One region of the Delftia sp. Cs1-4 genome, then DNA from elsewhere that is predicted to be linked to it. Evidence: predicted binding sites of a transcription regulator. Region 1 holds the regulator's gene; each other region holds the start of a gene.
What was found. Region 1 encodes FNR, which switches genes on or off when oxygen is low (the NO sensors DNR and NnrR bind a similar motif). Its sites were predicted from a motif close to TTGATNNNNATCAA; they were not measured.
Positions count from the first base shown of each region.

Region 2: the regulator FNR is predicted to act here: its motif matches at 1,374-1,387, upstream of DELCS14_RS01870 (hemerythrin domain-containing protein).
Region 3: the regulator FNR is predicted to act here: its motif matches at 2,362-2,375, upstream of dsrO (sulfate reduction electron transfer complex DsrMKJOP subunit DsrO).

Region 1 covers NC_015563.1:4,484,870-4,488,746, forward strand. The annotation lists gene DELCS14_RS19605 (sulfite exporter TauE/SafE family protein) at 1-19, opposite strand, end outside; gene hemN (oxygen-independent coproporphyrinogen III oxidase) at 25-1,407, opposite strand; gene fnr (fumarate/nitrate reduction transcriptional regulator Fnr) at 1,570-2,289, shown strand; gene DELCS14_RS19620 (hypothetical protein) at 2,371-2,658, opposite strand; gene DELCS14_RS19625 (FixH family protein) at 2,838-3,152, opposite strand; gene ccoG (cytochrome c oxidase accessory protein CcoG) at 3,210-3,877, opposite strand, start outside.
Region 2 covers NC_015563.1:420,322-424,198, reverse strand. The annotation lists gene DELCS14_RS01875 (MarC family protein) at 112-759, shown strand; gene DELCS14_RS01870 (hemerythrin domain-containing protein) at 813-1,313, opposite strand; gene DELCS14_RS01865 (hypothetical protein) at 1,561-2,148, opposite strand; gene DELCS14_RS01860 (CsbD family protein) at 2,293-2,511, opposite strand; gene DELCS14_RS01855 (ABC-type transport auxiliary lipoprotein family protein) at 3,168-3,836, opposite strand; gene DELCS14_RS01850 (MlaD family protein) at 3,850-3,877, opposite strand, start outside.
Region 3 covers NC_015563.1:2,976,919-2,980,795, forward strand. The annotation lists gene DELCS14_RS13055 (tetrathionate reductase subunit A) at 1-263, opposite strand, end outside; gene nrfD (NrfD/PsrC family molybdoenzyme membrane anchor subunit) at 342-1,385, opposite strand; gene dsrO (sulfate reduction electron transfer complex DsrMKJOP subunit DsrO) at 1,402-2,247, opposite strand; gene DELCS14_RS13070 (hypothetical protein) at 2,614-3,078, shown strand; gene DELCS14_RS13075 (hypothetical protein) at 3,063-3,464, opposite strand; gene dsbG (thiol:disulfide interchange protein DsbG) at 3,476-3,877, opposite strand, start outside.

The DNA of each region.
Region 1 (3,877 bases):
AGAGGAGCGACAACAGCATGGGGCCTAGATGATCCTCGAAAACCGCGCCCGGTTCTTGTCCGCCTGCAGATATCGGTCAAACAGCATGGCCACGCCGCGCACGAAGTACCAGCCCATGGGCGTGACCTGGAAGCCCTCGTCGCTGATCTGCACCAGGCCCTTGGCCTGCAGGTCCTCCAGGGCCGCCATCTCGGGCGCGAAGTACTCGCGAAAGCCCAGCAGCCATGCCTGCTCCATGGGCTCGAACAGCACGGCGCCCTGGCACATGATGGCCATGATGACGGCGCGGCGCACCAGGTCGTCGCGCGACAGCGCCAGGCCCCGCACCACGGGCAGGTGGCTGGCGTCGATGGCGTCGTAGTACTCCTCCAGCGTCTTGGCGTTCTGGCTGTAGCTGGCACCCACCTTGCCGATGGCCGACACGCCCAGCGCAATCAGGTCGCAGTCGGGCTGGGTGCTGTAGCCCTGGAAGTTGCGGTGCAGCCGGCCCTGGCGCTTGGCCACGGCCAGCGAGTCCTCCGGCAGGGCGAAGTGGTCCATGCCCACATAGACATAACCACCGTCCATGAACGCGGCGATGGAACGCGACAGCATGGCCAGCTTGTCGGCCCCCTGGGGCAGATCCTCGGCCGCAATGCGCCGCTGCGGCTTGAAGCGCTCGGGCAGGTGGGCATAGGCATAGAGCGCGATGCGGTCGGGCCGCAGCGCGTTGACCTGGGCCAGCGTGCGCTCGAAGGATTCGGGCGTCTGCTTGGGCAGGCCGTAGATCAGGTCCACGTTGATGGAGGCAAAGCCCAGCTGCCGCGCGGCCGCCACCAGCTCGAACACCTGCTCGGCCGGCTGCACGCGGTGCACCGCGATCTGCACCTGCTCGTCGAAGTCCTGCACGCCGAAGCTCAGGCGGTTGAAGCCCAGCTCCTTGAGCACGGCCAGGCGCTCGACGCTGACGGTGCGCGGATCGACCTCGATGGAGTACTCGCCACCCGGCTCCAGCTTGAAATGCTCGCGCAACAGGCCCATCAGCGTGCGCAGCTCGTCGTCGGAGAAGAAGGTGGGCGTGCCGCCGCCCAGGTGCAGCTGGCTGACGGCCTGGCCCTTGCCGCAATGGGCCGTATGCAAGGCCATCTCGCGCGCCAGGTAGTCCAGGTAGACGGCAGCGCGATCATGGTGACGCGTCACGATCTTGTTGCAGGCGCAGTAGTAGCAAAGCGACTCGCAAAAGGGCACGTGCACATACAGCGACAAAGGCATGGCACGCGCTGCGGTACTCGATTTGCGTTGTTGCAGCGCCAGGATATAGTCCTCTGCACCAAAGGCCTCGACAAAGCGGTCGGCGGTAGGGAACGAGGTGTATCGGGGCCCCGGTACGTCAAAGCGACGCAGCAGCTCTGGGGTGACAGCGGTCATGGGTTTTTTCCTCTAATACCTCGACTGTGCCGCAGCACATCGGTCATGTCCTTGACTCATATCAAGAGTTGTTTGAGGGACTGCTGCGACAATTTGATCCAACTCATCGCAATCCACGAGGTCACCGCCGGCACGCTGTGTGCCGCTGATGTTTATCACTCCATGAACCTTCAGACCATCAAAGCCTCCTGCTCCAACTGCAACCTGCGCGAACTGTGCATGCCCATGGGCCTGGATGCCGAGCAGATGCAGCGCATCGACGACATCGTGGCCACGCGCCGCAAGGTCAAGCGCGGAGGCCTGCTGTTTCGCAACGGCGAGACATTCACCTCGCTGTACGCCATCCGCACCGGCTTCTTCAAGACCTGCGTGGCCACCGAGGACGGACGCGACCAGGTCACAGGCTTTCAGATGGCCGGCGAGATCATCGGCCTGGACGGCATCGTCAACGACCACCACACCTGCGATGCCGTCGCGCTGGAAGACGCCGAAGTCTGCGTCATGCCCTTCGACAAGCTGGAAGACCTGTCGCGCGAGGTCACGGCCCTGCAAAACCATGTGCACAAGGTCATGAGCCGCGAGATCGTGCGCGAGCACGGCGTGATGCTGCTGCTGGGCAGCATGCGCGCAGAAGAGCGCCTGGCCGCCTTCGTGCTCAACCTGGTGCAGCGCCTGCATGCGCGGGGCTTTTCCAAGTCCGAACTGGTGCTGCGCATGACGCGCGAGGAAATCGGCAGCTACCTGGGCCTGAAGCTGGAGACGGTGAGCCGCACCTTCTCCAAGTTCGCGGACGACAACATCATTGAGGTGCGCCAGCGCCATCTGCGCATCCTGGACACGGAGGCGCTCAAGCGCATCGTCAACAGCCAGCAGTGCCAGTGAGGCTGCAAGGGCGGCAAGCATTCATCCGCCAATGAACAAGGCCCGCGACAGCGGGCCTTGTTCATTGCGGCGGGCTCTCGCTCAGTCCCGCCCCAGCCCCTGCATGGCCAGATCCGGGTCGGGCTCGGAGACCACGCCGTCATTGAGATCGCGGGCCGAGCGACCCAGCATGGTGGTCATCAGGCTGGAGAGCATGGTCACGCCCCAGAAGGCGAAGAAGGCCAGCGTGTAGATGCCCTGGCGCGACCAGCCCAGGTCGCCGAGCCAATGCAGCTCCAGCGGGTCCACAAAGGCAAAAACCAGCATCTCCATCACGGCGGCTGCCAGAAAGGCAGGCCAGGCAATCCACATCCAGCGTTGGGCCAACATCAGCGATCTCCTTGTGCTGTCGAGGGGTCGCCTTCATTGTGCGCCGCGCCAACGCATGGCGCCAAGCCCCGCAGCGCCCTGCACGCCTGTAGGAAACCCTCACCCGTCGCGCATGCCGGAGATGCGATCCGCCATGCAAAAAGGCCGCGACTGCGGCCTCTTGCAGGGGTGCACGGCGATCAGCGGTCCGTGGGGTGATCGTGCGCGGGCGTGGCCGCATGGTTGCGGCCGGTGACGGCGGGCGCCATGCTCTTGGGCACTTCGCGCACGCCATCGGCACGCTCGTTGATCGTGATGCCGTTGCGGTAGTAGTCGGGGTCGATCACGGGATCGGCGCCATTGATGGCGATGATGGCCGTGATCACGGCAGCGACCACCACGGCCGCCGGGCCGGCCACCACCAGCCAGACATGGCCGAACTTCCACCAGGGCTTGCCGGCGTCGGGGTGCGAGGGAGCCTGCGCGGGCGCGGACACTGCGGGACTGGAAGACATGGGAAACCTCTTTCTTTCAGGCGGCAGGCGCGGACCGTGCCGCGCCTGCCAGGAACATCACCGGGGCACCAGGAAGACGGCCTTTTCGGACGCGCGTCCCGCGCCTGAATGCACGGCATCGATATCGAAGAATACGGTGTGCGAGCCCGGCTCGGCCGAACCGTAGGGAATCTGCAGGCGCGCCGCAATGCCGCGCGTCTCGGCCGGGCCGACCTCGACTTCCTGCTCGGACGCCAGCTCCAGCCCATCGAGGCCGTGGGCGCTGATGCGGTAGCGCTGGGCCTGCTCGGTGGCATTCATGATCTGCAGGCGGTAGACATTCTCCAGCTTGCCGCCCGCCACGATGCGCGACAGCGAGGCGCGGTCGCGGATCACGTCCACCTTGACCGACTGGCGCAGCGCCAGGCTCACGATCATGGCCACGCTCAAGCCGATCAGCACGGCCGAGTAGATCAGCACGCGCGGACGGAAGATGCGGCGCAGCACCTGGGCACGCCGCCACAGGCCGGCCATGGCGTTCTGCGTGGTCAGGCGGATCAGGCCGCGCGGGTACTCCATCTTGTCCATGATGGAATTGCAGGCGTCTATGCACAGGCCGCAGCCAATGCATTCGTATTGCAGACCGTTGCGGATGTCGATGCCCACGGGGCAGACCTGCACGCACATCTTGCAGTCGATGCAGTCGCCCAGGCCCTGGGCCTTGTAGTCCACCTTCTTGGTGCGCG
Region 2 (3,877 bases), 2.6 Mb from region 1:
GGGCCGGCCCGTGCGGCAATTCTTTCACAGGAGACATTCGATGGAACGAAAAGTCGTGCGTACCGGCAAGCGCCGGGCACAGGTGGGCGGCGGCAACCTACAGGGAATGCGATGGACCTCAAACCGCTGATCACGTTGGTGGCCATCATCAACCCGCTGGCCATCGTCCCCTTCTTCATCCACTACACCGAGGGATTCAGCGCCCAGCAGCGCCAGCAGACCATTCGCACGGCGGCGCTGGCCTCGTTCTGCGTGATCGCGGCCTGCGCCATCATCGGGCTGCAGGTGCTGGACTTCTTCAACATCTCGCTGCAGAGCTTTCAGGTGGGCGGCGGCCTGCTGCTGCTGATCAGCGCCATGAATATGCTCAACGCCCGCCCGGCCGAGGAACGGCCCAACGCGCCCACGCTGGTCGCTGGCGCGGAAAAGGCTGCCATGGGCAACAGCATTGCCGTGGTGCCGCTGACGATTCCGCTGCTGACGGGGCCGGCCTCCATGTCCACCGTGGTGATCTACGCCGACCAGGCACGCACCATCTGGCAGCACCTGGCCCTGGTGGGCTATGGCGTGGTGGTGGCGCTGGTGGTGATGGTCTGCTTTTCGCTGGCCGACCCGATCGCCCGCGTGCTGGGCAAGACCGGCATCAACGTGATGACGCGGCTCATGGGCCTGATCCTCGCGGCCCTGGCCGTGGAGGTGATGGCGGGCGGGCTGGTGAAGATCTTCCCCATCCTGGCATCGCCCGCGATCGTGCCCTGAGCGAGCTGGCTGACTGGTGGCCTTACTGCCGGTTCAGATCGGTTCAGGCCAGATCAGGCCGGCACGGTCCGCGCGCGGTCGGCGCTTCCGTCGCAGGCACCGCCGCAGCCCGTGATGGGCTGCTCTGGCAAGGCCTCAGGGTGCGCCAGGGAGCCCGTGGCGGGATCGAAGCCCGCACTGCGCAGATGCAGGGCCAGCGCCGCATCCATGGTCTGCGCATGGTGCACGAACCAGGCCGCCAGCTCGCCCGCCATGCTGCGGATCACGGCCAGATCACCGGCCGCCGCCTTGCTCGCCCCCTCGCGCATCACCTGCAGCACCACCTTGTGCTGCAGGCTGTGGCAGTTGGTGCTGGTGAACCGCGTGGACTGCATCCAGCGGTCTTCCTGGTCGAAATGCACCTGTGTATGCGCGATCAGCTCATCCCAGCGCGCGCACAGCTGCGCATCATCGGCCGCCTCCACCTCGGCCAGCAGCAGGACGAACTCCTGATGCACCTCGTCCATGGCCGGCAACTCCAATGCCAGCGCTCCGCTCCATTCCAGCACGGCCATATGCTTCTCCTGCCTTCATCGTGAAAGCCTGCAGCTTAGGAACAGCACCGCCCAACCCGTTTGACCCACATCAGCCAACCCGAAAACAGCAAAGCCCCGCGAGCGGGGCCTTGGTCAAGGCGGATAAAACTGGCGCGCCCCAACATCAGGGACGCCAAGCAAGAGCCGCCTCGCGGCGAGGGCGTCGTCCCCCTCCCTCGCGTAGCGAGTCGAGAGGGGGAAGCGGCGTCAGCCGCTCAGGGGGAGCTTACTGTCCAAACTTCCGCTTGGCGTCAGCCACGCAGGTGTCCTTGGCAGCGCCACTCATGGTGTCGCAACGGGCCTTGGCAGCCTTGTAGTCGGCTTCGCGGGTTTCCTCGGCAGCGTCCTTGCGGGTTTCTGCCACGTTGGCAGCCTTGGCTGCGGAGTTGGAAGCGGGCTCGGCCTGGGCCTTGTTCACCTTGGCGGCTTCCACGGCGTGCACGTGGGCGGCCTTGGCATCCTTCACGCAGACATCCTTGGCGTCGCCCTTGAGGTCGTCACACTTTTCCTTGGCGATGTCGTAGTCCGCATCAGCTTTGGCCTTGAGTGCCTTTTCGCTGTTCTTGGGCGAAGGATTGCGGCGCGATTCCAGTTCGGCCTTGGCCACGTTTTCCTGGCCCTTGGCCTGCTTCTCGCAGACGTCCTTGGCGTTGTCCTTGAGCGGCTTGCACTGTTCCTTGGCAGCCTTGTAGTCAGCCTCGATCTGGTTCTTGGCGGCCGTGTGCTCCGCATTGGTCATGGCCATGGCGCCGGAGGCCATCAGGCCCAGGGCGACAGCGGAAAGCATGTGGCGAAAGCGTTGCGGTGTTTGCATGATGGAACTCCTTGTATTTGTACTGAACCGGCCCTTGGTGCCTGCGGCGGCGGGCCATTGGTGCGTGCCCTCAGGCACGCTGGCTGTCGAGGAGCGGATGGCGGCGCCGGCCAGGGCGTCCAGCCCATCCGCAGTCCACCCTCGTCAGTCTTCGAAGCGGAAGTCGGGGTTGCGCTTTTGCCAGTCGGTCAGCTGCTTTTCGGCAGCGTCGCGGGCCAGGCCCTGGCGCTCCTGCAGCTTGCCCAGGAATTGCTCGCGCTTGCCGGCGATCACATCCAGATCGTCATCGGTGAGCTTGCCCCATTGCTCACGGATCTTGCCGGTGAATTGCTTCCAGTTGCCCTTGATGCGGTCTTCATTCATGGCTTGGTCCTTTCAGTGATGTTGAAGTAGCGCTGTGCAATCAGGCCTTGTTTTTTCAAAGCCGCGATCTGCATCAGCGACGGTTCCACTGTAAAAAACCTGGGGGCTGCGCGTCGTAGTCTGGACCTAGTGTTGACGGTCGTCCCAGGGACAGCCGAGACGGTGGGATCGGGACTACAGCCCCTGACGGACGCGCGGGAAGCGCTGGGTCAGGCGCGGCCCGCTCCTGCCCCGAATACCCAGCCTTTTCCCCGTATGTCCGCGCCTGCGTCGTGGCGGTTGCGGGGTTGCAGTCCTGCCGAAGGACAGGACTGCTTCGTCATCTGACTCGCCGTGATTGTTTGAACGTAGCTCGCAGAGCGAAGAGAGTTTCACGGCGAACCCCGCAGCCGCCACGGCGCAGGTTGCCCCGCAGCGAAGCGAAGGGGTCGCGGACATTCGGGTCGCCTTCTTTGATCTGACCTTTCTTGGCGAATCAAGAAAGGGCAGTCGGCTGCCGGGCCGAGACCCGGCCTCGAAAAGCAACCACCCGGCAGGGGCGAAAAAGCCCCACTTGCTTGCAGAGCCAATTGCCGAGAACAAAAAACGGCCAGCGGATGCAACGCACCCACCAGCCGTTCTCAAGAGAATGGATGGGCTGGAAATCCAGCCGCCGCTCAGTGCCCCTGCTGCCCCAGCCACGCATCGATCTGCGCAATGGCGGCATCGGCCGCCGTCGCCAGCGCCTTCGCGCCGCCTGCGGCATCGCCCGAAGCTGCAGGACTGCGCACCTCGAACAGCTTCTGACCCAGCAGGCGGTCCACGGCACCGCTTTGCTCGACCAGGGTGGCGCGCAGGCGCACGACGCCGGCACTGGAGCCGGGCGCGTCAAAGACCTGGCTGAACTCTTCGATGTCCACACGCAGCAGCGTGGGCACGGCGCCCTGCAGGCGCGGCTGGGCCACGCTTTCGCTGCTGGCAAGCACGGGGCGCTGCACGCCCAGCTGGCTGCGCAGGCGCTGCTGCAGCAGCAGGGCCGGAGGCTGGCTCCAGCGCGCCAGCTGGTAGGGGCGCAGTTCCTGACCATTGGCATAGGCCAGGCGGTAGAACATGGCGGTGCTGCCGTCGGACAGGGCGGGCGCCTCCACATCGGCCAGCGCCAACGGCGTGCGTGCCTGCGGGGCGGCGGATGTGGCGGCCTGCGCGGGCGCGGACAGCGGCGCCAGGCCGAAGTCATAGCGCGCGGGCTGGGCGGGGGGCTGCGGCAGGGCCGAGCAGCCGGCCAGCAGGATCAGGGCGGCAGCCAGTCCAGCGCTGGCCACGGCGGTCTTGCGAGATGGGGACATGCGGGTTCCTCGGTCAGGGCTGGGTGGCTGCGGACGGGGCG
Region 3 (3,877 bases), 1.5 Mb from region 1:
GGCTGGGTGGCGAGCGCGCCCGTGGCCGGGTCGATGCGGAACTCCGGCGTCAGCGAATTGCCGCGCGTGGCGCTGGCCGTGGGCGTGCCCGAGGTGCCTGCGACCAGGCCCTTGGCACCGCGCGCCAGTGTTTCACCGTAGCCGGCCGCAAAGGCGGCCAGCCCACCGGCGGTGAGTCCGCCGCGCAGCAGCAGGCGGCGGCGGGCGGCCTCGGCATCCAGGGAATCTTCGGGAGCTTGGGGGAGTTTCTTCTTGTCGGTCATGAAAGGCTTTCTGTGGCGCGGCCGGCCGGTGGCGGGCCGCGCTCCGTGAATGGGTGAGGGGTCGTCAGGGCGGCGGTGTCAGAGGGCGCGGGCCGCGGCCGAACGCGCGGGAAACAGCTCCAGCGCCCAGGTGGCCAGCGTCACCAGTGCAATGCACAGGCCGGCCACGCCCAGCATGCCCAGCAGGCCGTCGCCGCCCAGCGGCATGTGGTAGATGTACAGGCCCGCGCCGTACTTGGGCACGCCTTGCACGCCCATGAACAGCGCCCAGCGGAAGGCCCAGGCCGCGGCGGCCAGGCCCAGCCCCAGGGCCAGCGTGTAGCGCGGGCAGGCCATGCGATGCCCACCCCGCACCAGGGCCCACAGCAAGGCGGCACCGGCCACGGCCGAGCCCAGCATGCTCAGGCGCCAGACCGGAAACTGCTGCCACAGCTGCAGCGCCGCCTGGAAGGAGCGGCCCTGGCCCAGCCAGCCGGCAACGGCCCAGACCGCCACCATGGCCAGCAGGCACAGCGCCAGCGCCAGGCCCAGCACGCGCAGGGCCTGCAGGGCGCCGGCATCGGGGCGGTGGCGGGCGGGCAGAAAGCGCGCCGTCACCAGCATGCAGCCCACCGTGGCCAGCCAGCCCGTGAGTGCCAGGTTCAGCGGCACCCACAGCGTGTTCCACAGCGGGCGCGAGCGCACGGCCATCAGCTCGGCGCCGGTATAGGCGGTGATGGTCAGCGCCGACACGGCCAGCAGCGGCGCCAGCCAGCGCAGCCACTGCGGCCGGCCCAGCCACCAGGCCAGCACGAAGGCCAGCGCCAGTCCCACGAAGACCGGCAGCAGCAGGGCGCCCACCGACATCCACGACCACGGCGTGAAGTGCGCATAGAAATGCCAGAAGCGCGCAGGCTGGTGCAGGTCGGCCAGCAGCGACACGGGTGCGGCGATGGCGCTGACGGCCAGCACCAGCACGGCGGCCGGCAGCAGGCGCGCCATGGCGCTGGCGCGCGGCGCCCAGGCGCAGGCGGCGGCCAGCAGGGCGGCGCCCGTGGCAATGCCGGCCAGGAAGAAGTACTGCACGGCCCAGGGCAGCCAGGCCGATTCGTAGGCGGGGGTCAGGAGTTCGACGATGTGCATGGGGTGCTCCTTGCGTTCAGTGGGAAGTGACCAGCCGCACGCTGGCCTGCCCGTCCACTCCGTCGACGAAGGCGTCGGGCAATCCCAGGTAGTACACATGCGGGTCCGTGCCCATGGCGGGCTTGAGCACCTTGAGGTCCTTGGCGTGCTCGCGCATGCGCTGGCGGATCTCGCTGCCCTCGTCGTTGAGGTCGCCGATCACGCGGGCGCCGCCCACGCAGCTTTCCACGCAGGCCGGCAGCAGTCCGGCTTCCAGGCGGTGCTCGCAGAAGGTGCACTTGTCGGCGGTCTGCGTCTCGTGGTTGATGAAGCGTGCGTCATAGGGGCAGGCCTGCACGCAGTAGCCGCAGCCCACGCAGCGCTCGTTGTCCACCAGCACGATGCCGTCGCTGCGCTGGAATGTGGCCTGCACCGGGCAGACCGGCACGCAGGGCGGGTTGTCGCAGTGGTTGCACAGGCGCGGCAGGTTGAGCATGGCCGGCGGCAGGTCCTCGTTGCCCGCGTGCTGCACCTCGTACTGCAGCACCGTGGTGCGGAACTGGCCCAGCGGTGGCAGGTTCTCCATGGAGCAGCTCACCGTGCAGGCCTGGCAGCCTATGCAGCGGCGCAGGTCCACCAGCATGCCGTAGCGCCTGCCGGCCTCGCCGGGACGGCGCGGCGGTTGAAAACCGGGGGTGTCGGGCGCGGCCGCCGCCACGGGCAGGGCCACGGCCGCCATGGCGGCGGCCAGCAGATCCTGCAGGAAGCCGCGCTTGCCGGTGGCGGGCTGCGCATGGGCGGCGGTGCGGGCGGGGACGTCCTGGGAGGAGGGCTTGCAGCTGCAGTCGTTGCAACCGCTGCCGGCGCGGGATGTTTTTGGCATGGCCTGTCTTTCATCGTCCTGCGGCCACGGAGGGTGGTCGCTCAAACTCAATAAAGCATTAAAAATATGCTTTTTATATTGAATTTAATATATGAAATTCAGGGTCTTGGCGGCTTGATGTGAGTCAAGCAATGGGCTTTCCAAGTGCCTGCCGAGTGCCTGCCGAGTGCTTGCAAAGTGCCACCGACTGCCTGCCATGGACAGGCGCCCAAGGCAGTCCATAGCGTGTGGCGCAGGGATTAAGACGGGGTTAACAGGGTGACTGCATTCCTCGGGAATGCGGGGCGCGTATCGGAAATCACCCTCTTGTTTCCGCGCGCGGCCCCGGTCTACGCTGCTTGTGTCGCCACTGCCAAGGAGTTCTCCATGAACCATGCCCTGAACAGCCTTGCTTCGGAACTGGACCTTGCCGCCGAAGCCGGCGAGCACCTGAGGCTGCAATTCACACAGGCCTGCGTGGACCGCATCGCGCACCTGCTGGAAGACCCGGACGTCATCCGCTGCGCACAAGGCCTTCGCCGCTACCTGGACGGCCAGATCGACAGGCAGGAACTGGACCGCCTGGCCCGCGAGGCCGCCAGCCTGGCCAACCACCACCAGGGATCACGCTCCCTCGACGGCTGCGGCCATGCCGCCGTGTCCGCCACCTATGCCACGGCCCATGGACTGGCGGGCCGGGCGCTGCAGGCGGCCGACTATGCGGCCTACGCCATGGTCTATGGCGAGGGCGGCCACGGCGCCGTCACGGACCGCGAATCGTTCGAGCCTGAATACCAATGGCAGGCGCGCTGCCTGGCCTCGCTGGCGCAGGCCGCTCAGCAGCGCACGTAGCACCAGGCCGACTGCTGCAGCAGGGCCAGTGACTCGATGCCGCCCTGCGGCAGCACGCGCATGCCGGCAGGCGCCTCGCGGCCGAGCTTCCTGAGCGTGTTCGGGCAGACCAGCGCATGGGCCAGGGCGGCCGCATCCAGATGCTGCGGCGTGCCCGGCGCGGCGTCCAGCAGCGCCTCGACGGCTGGGCCGTTGATGACGATGCGGACTTCGGCACCGGGCCGGTCCTGGCGCAGGTTGGCCAGATTGCTGCGTGCACGGGCCAGGGCGCCGGGCGTGGGCGCATGCAGCACGATGCGCAGCGGCGACGCATCCGGCCGGGCGGGGAACAGGTCGCTCCAGTCGCTGGAGGAGGTGGAAGCGGCGGGAGAACGGCTTGTGCTCATGGTCGTCCTCGTCATTTCCTGCCACGCGGCCCCATGACCTCTTCCAGCAGGCCCGGCGGCAGGCCGGTGCGCACCTGCACCACTCCCTTGTCATCCTTCCAGACCAGGGCCGGCGTGGCACGCAGTCCCCAGGTGGACATCAGCGAGGCATGGTTGGCCAGCGCCTGCCGCGTGGCCTGCGGCACCGGGGCCAGCGGCGTGGCGCCCGCGCCTTCTGCGCTGGCGCGGCCGGCCTTGGCATAGGCGCGTGCGTGCTCGGCCAGGGCCTGCTCGGGCTGGCGCGCGGTCAGCAAGGCGGCGGCCTTGCCCTCGCTGCTGGGCTTGAGGATGCCGACCAGAATGTGGCGCAACTGCACCTGGCCGCTCTCCACCCAGGGCCGGGCATCGTTCCACAGCTGGTTGCAATAGGGGCA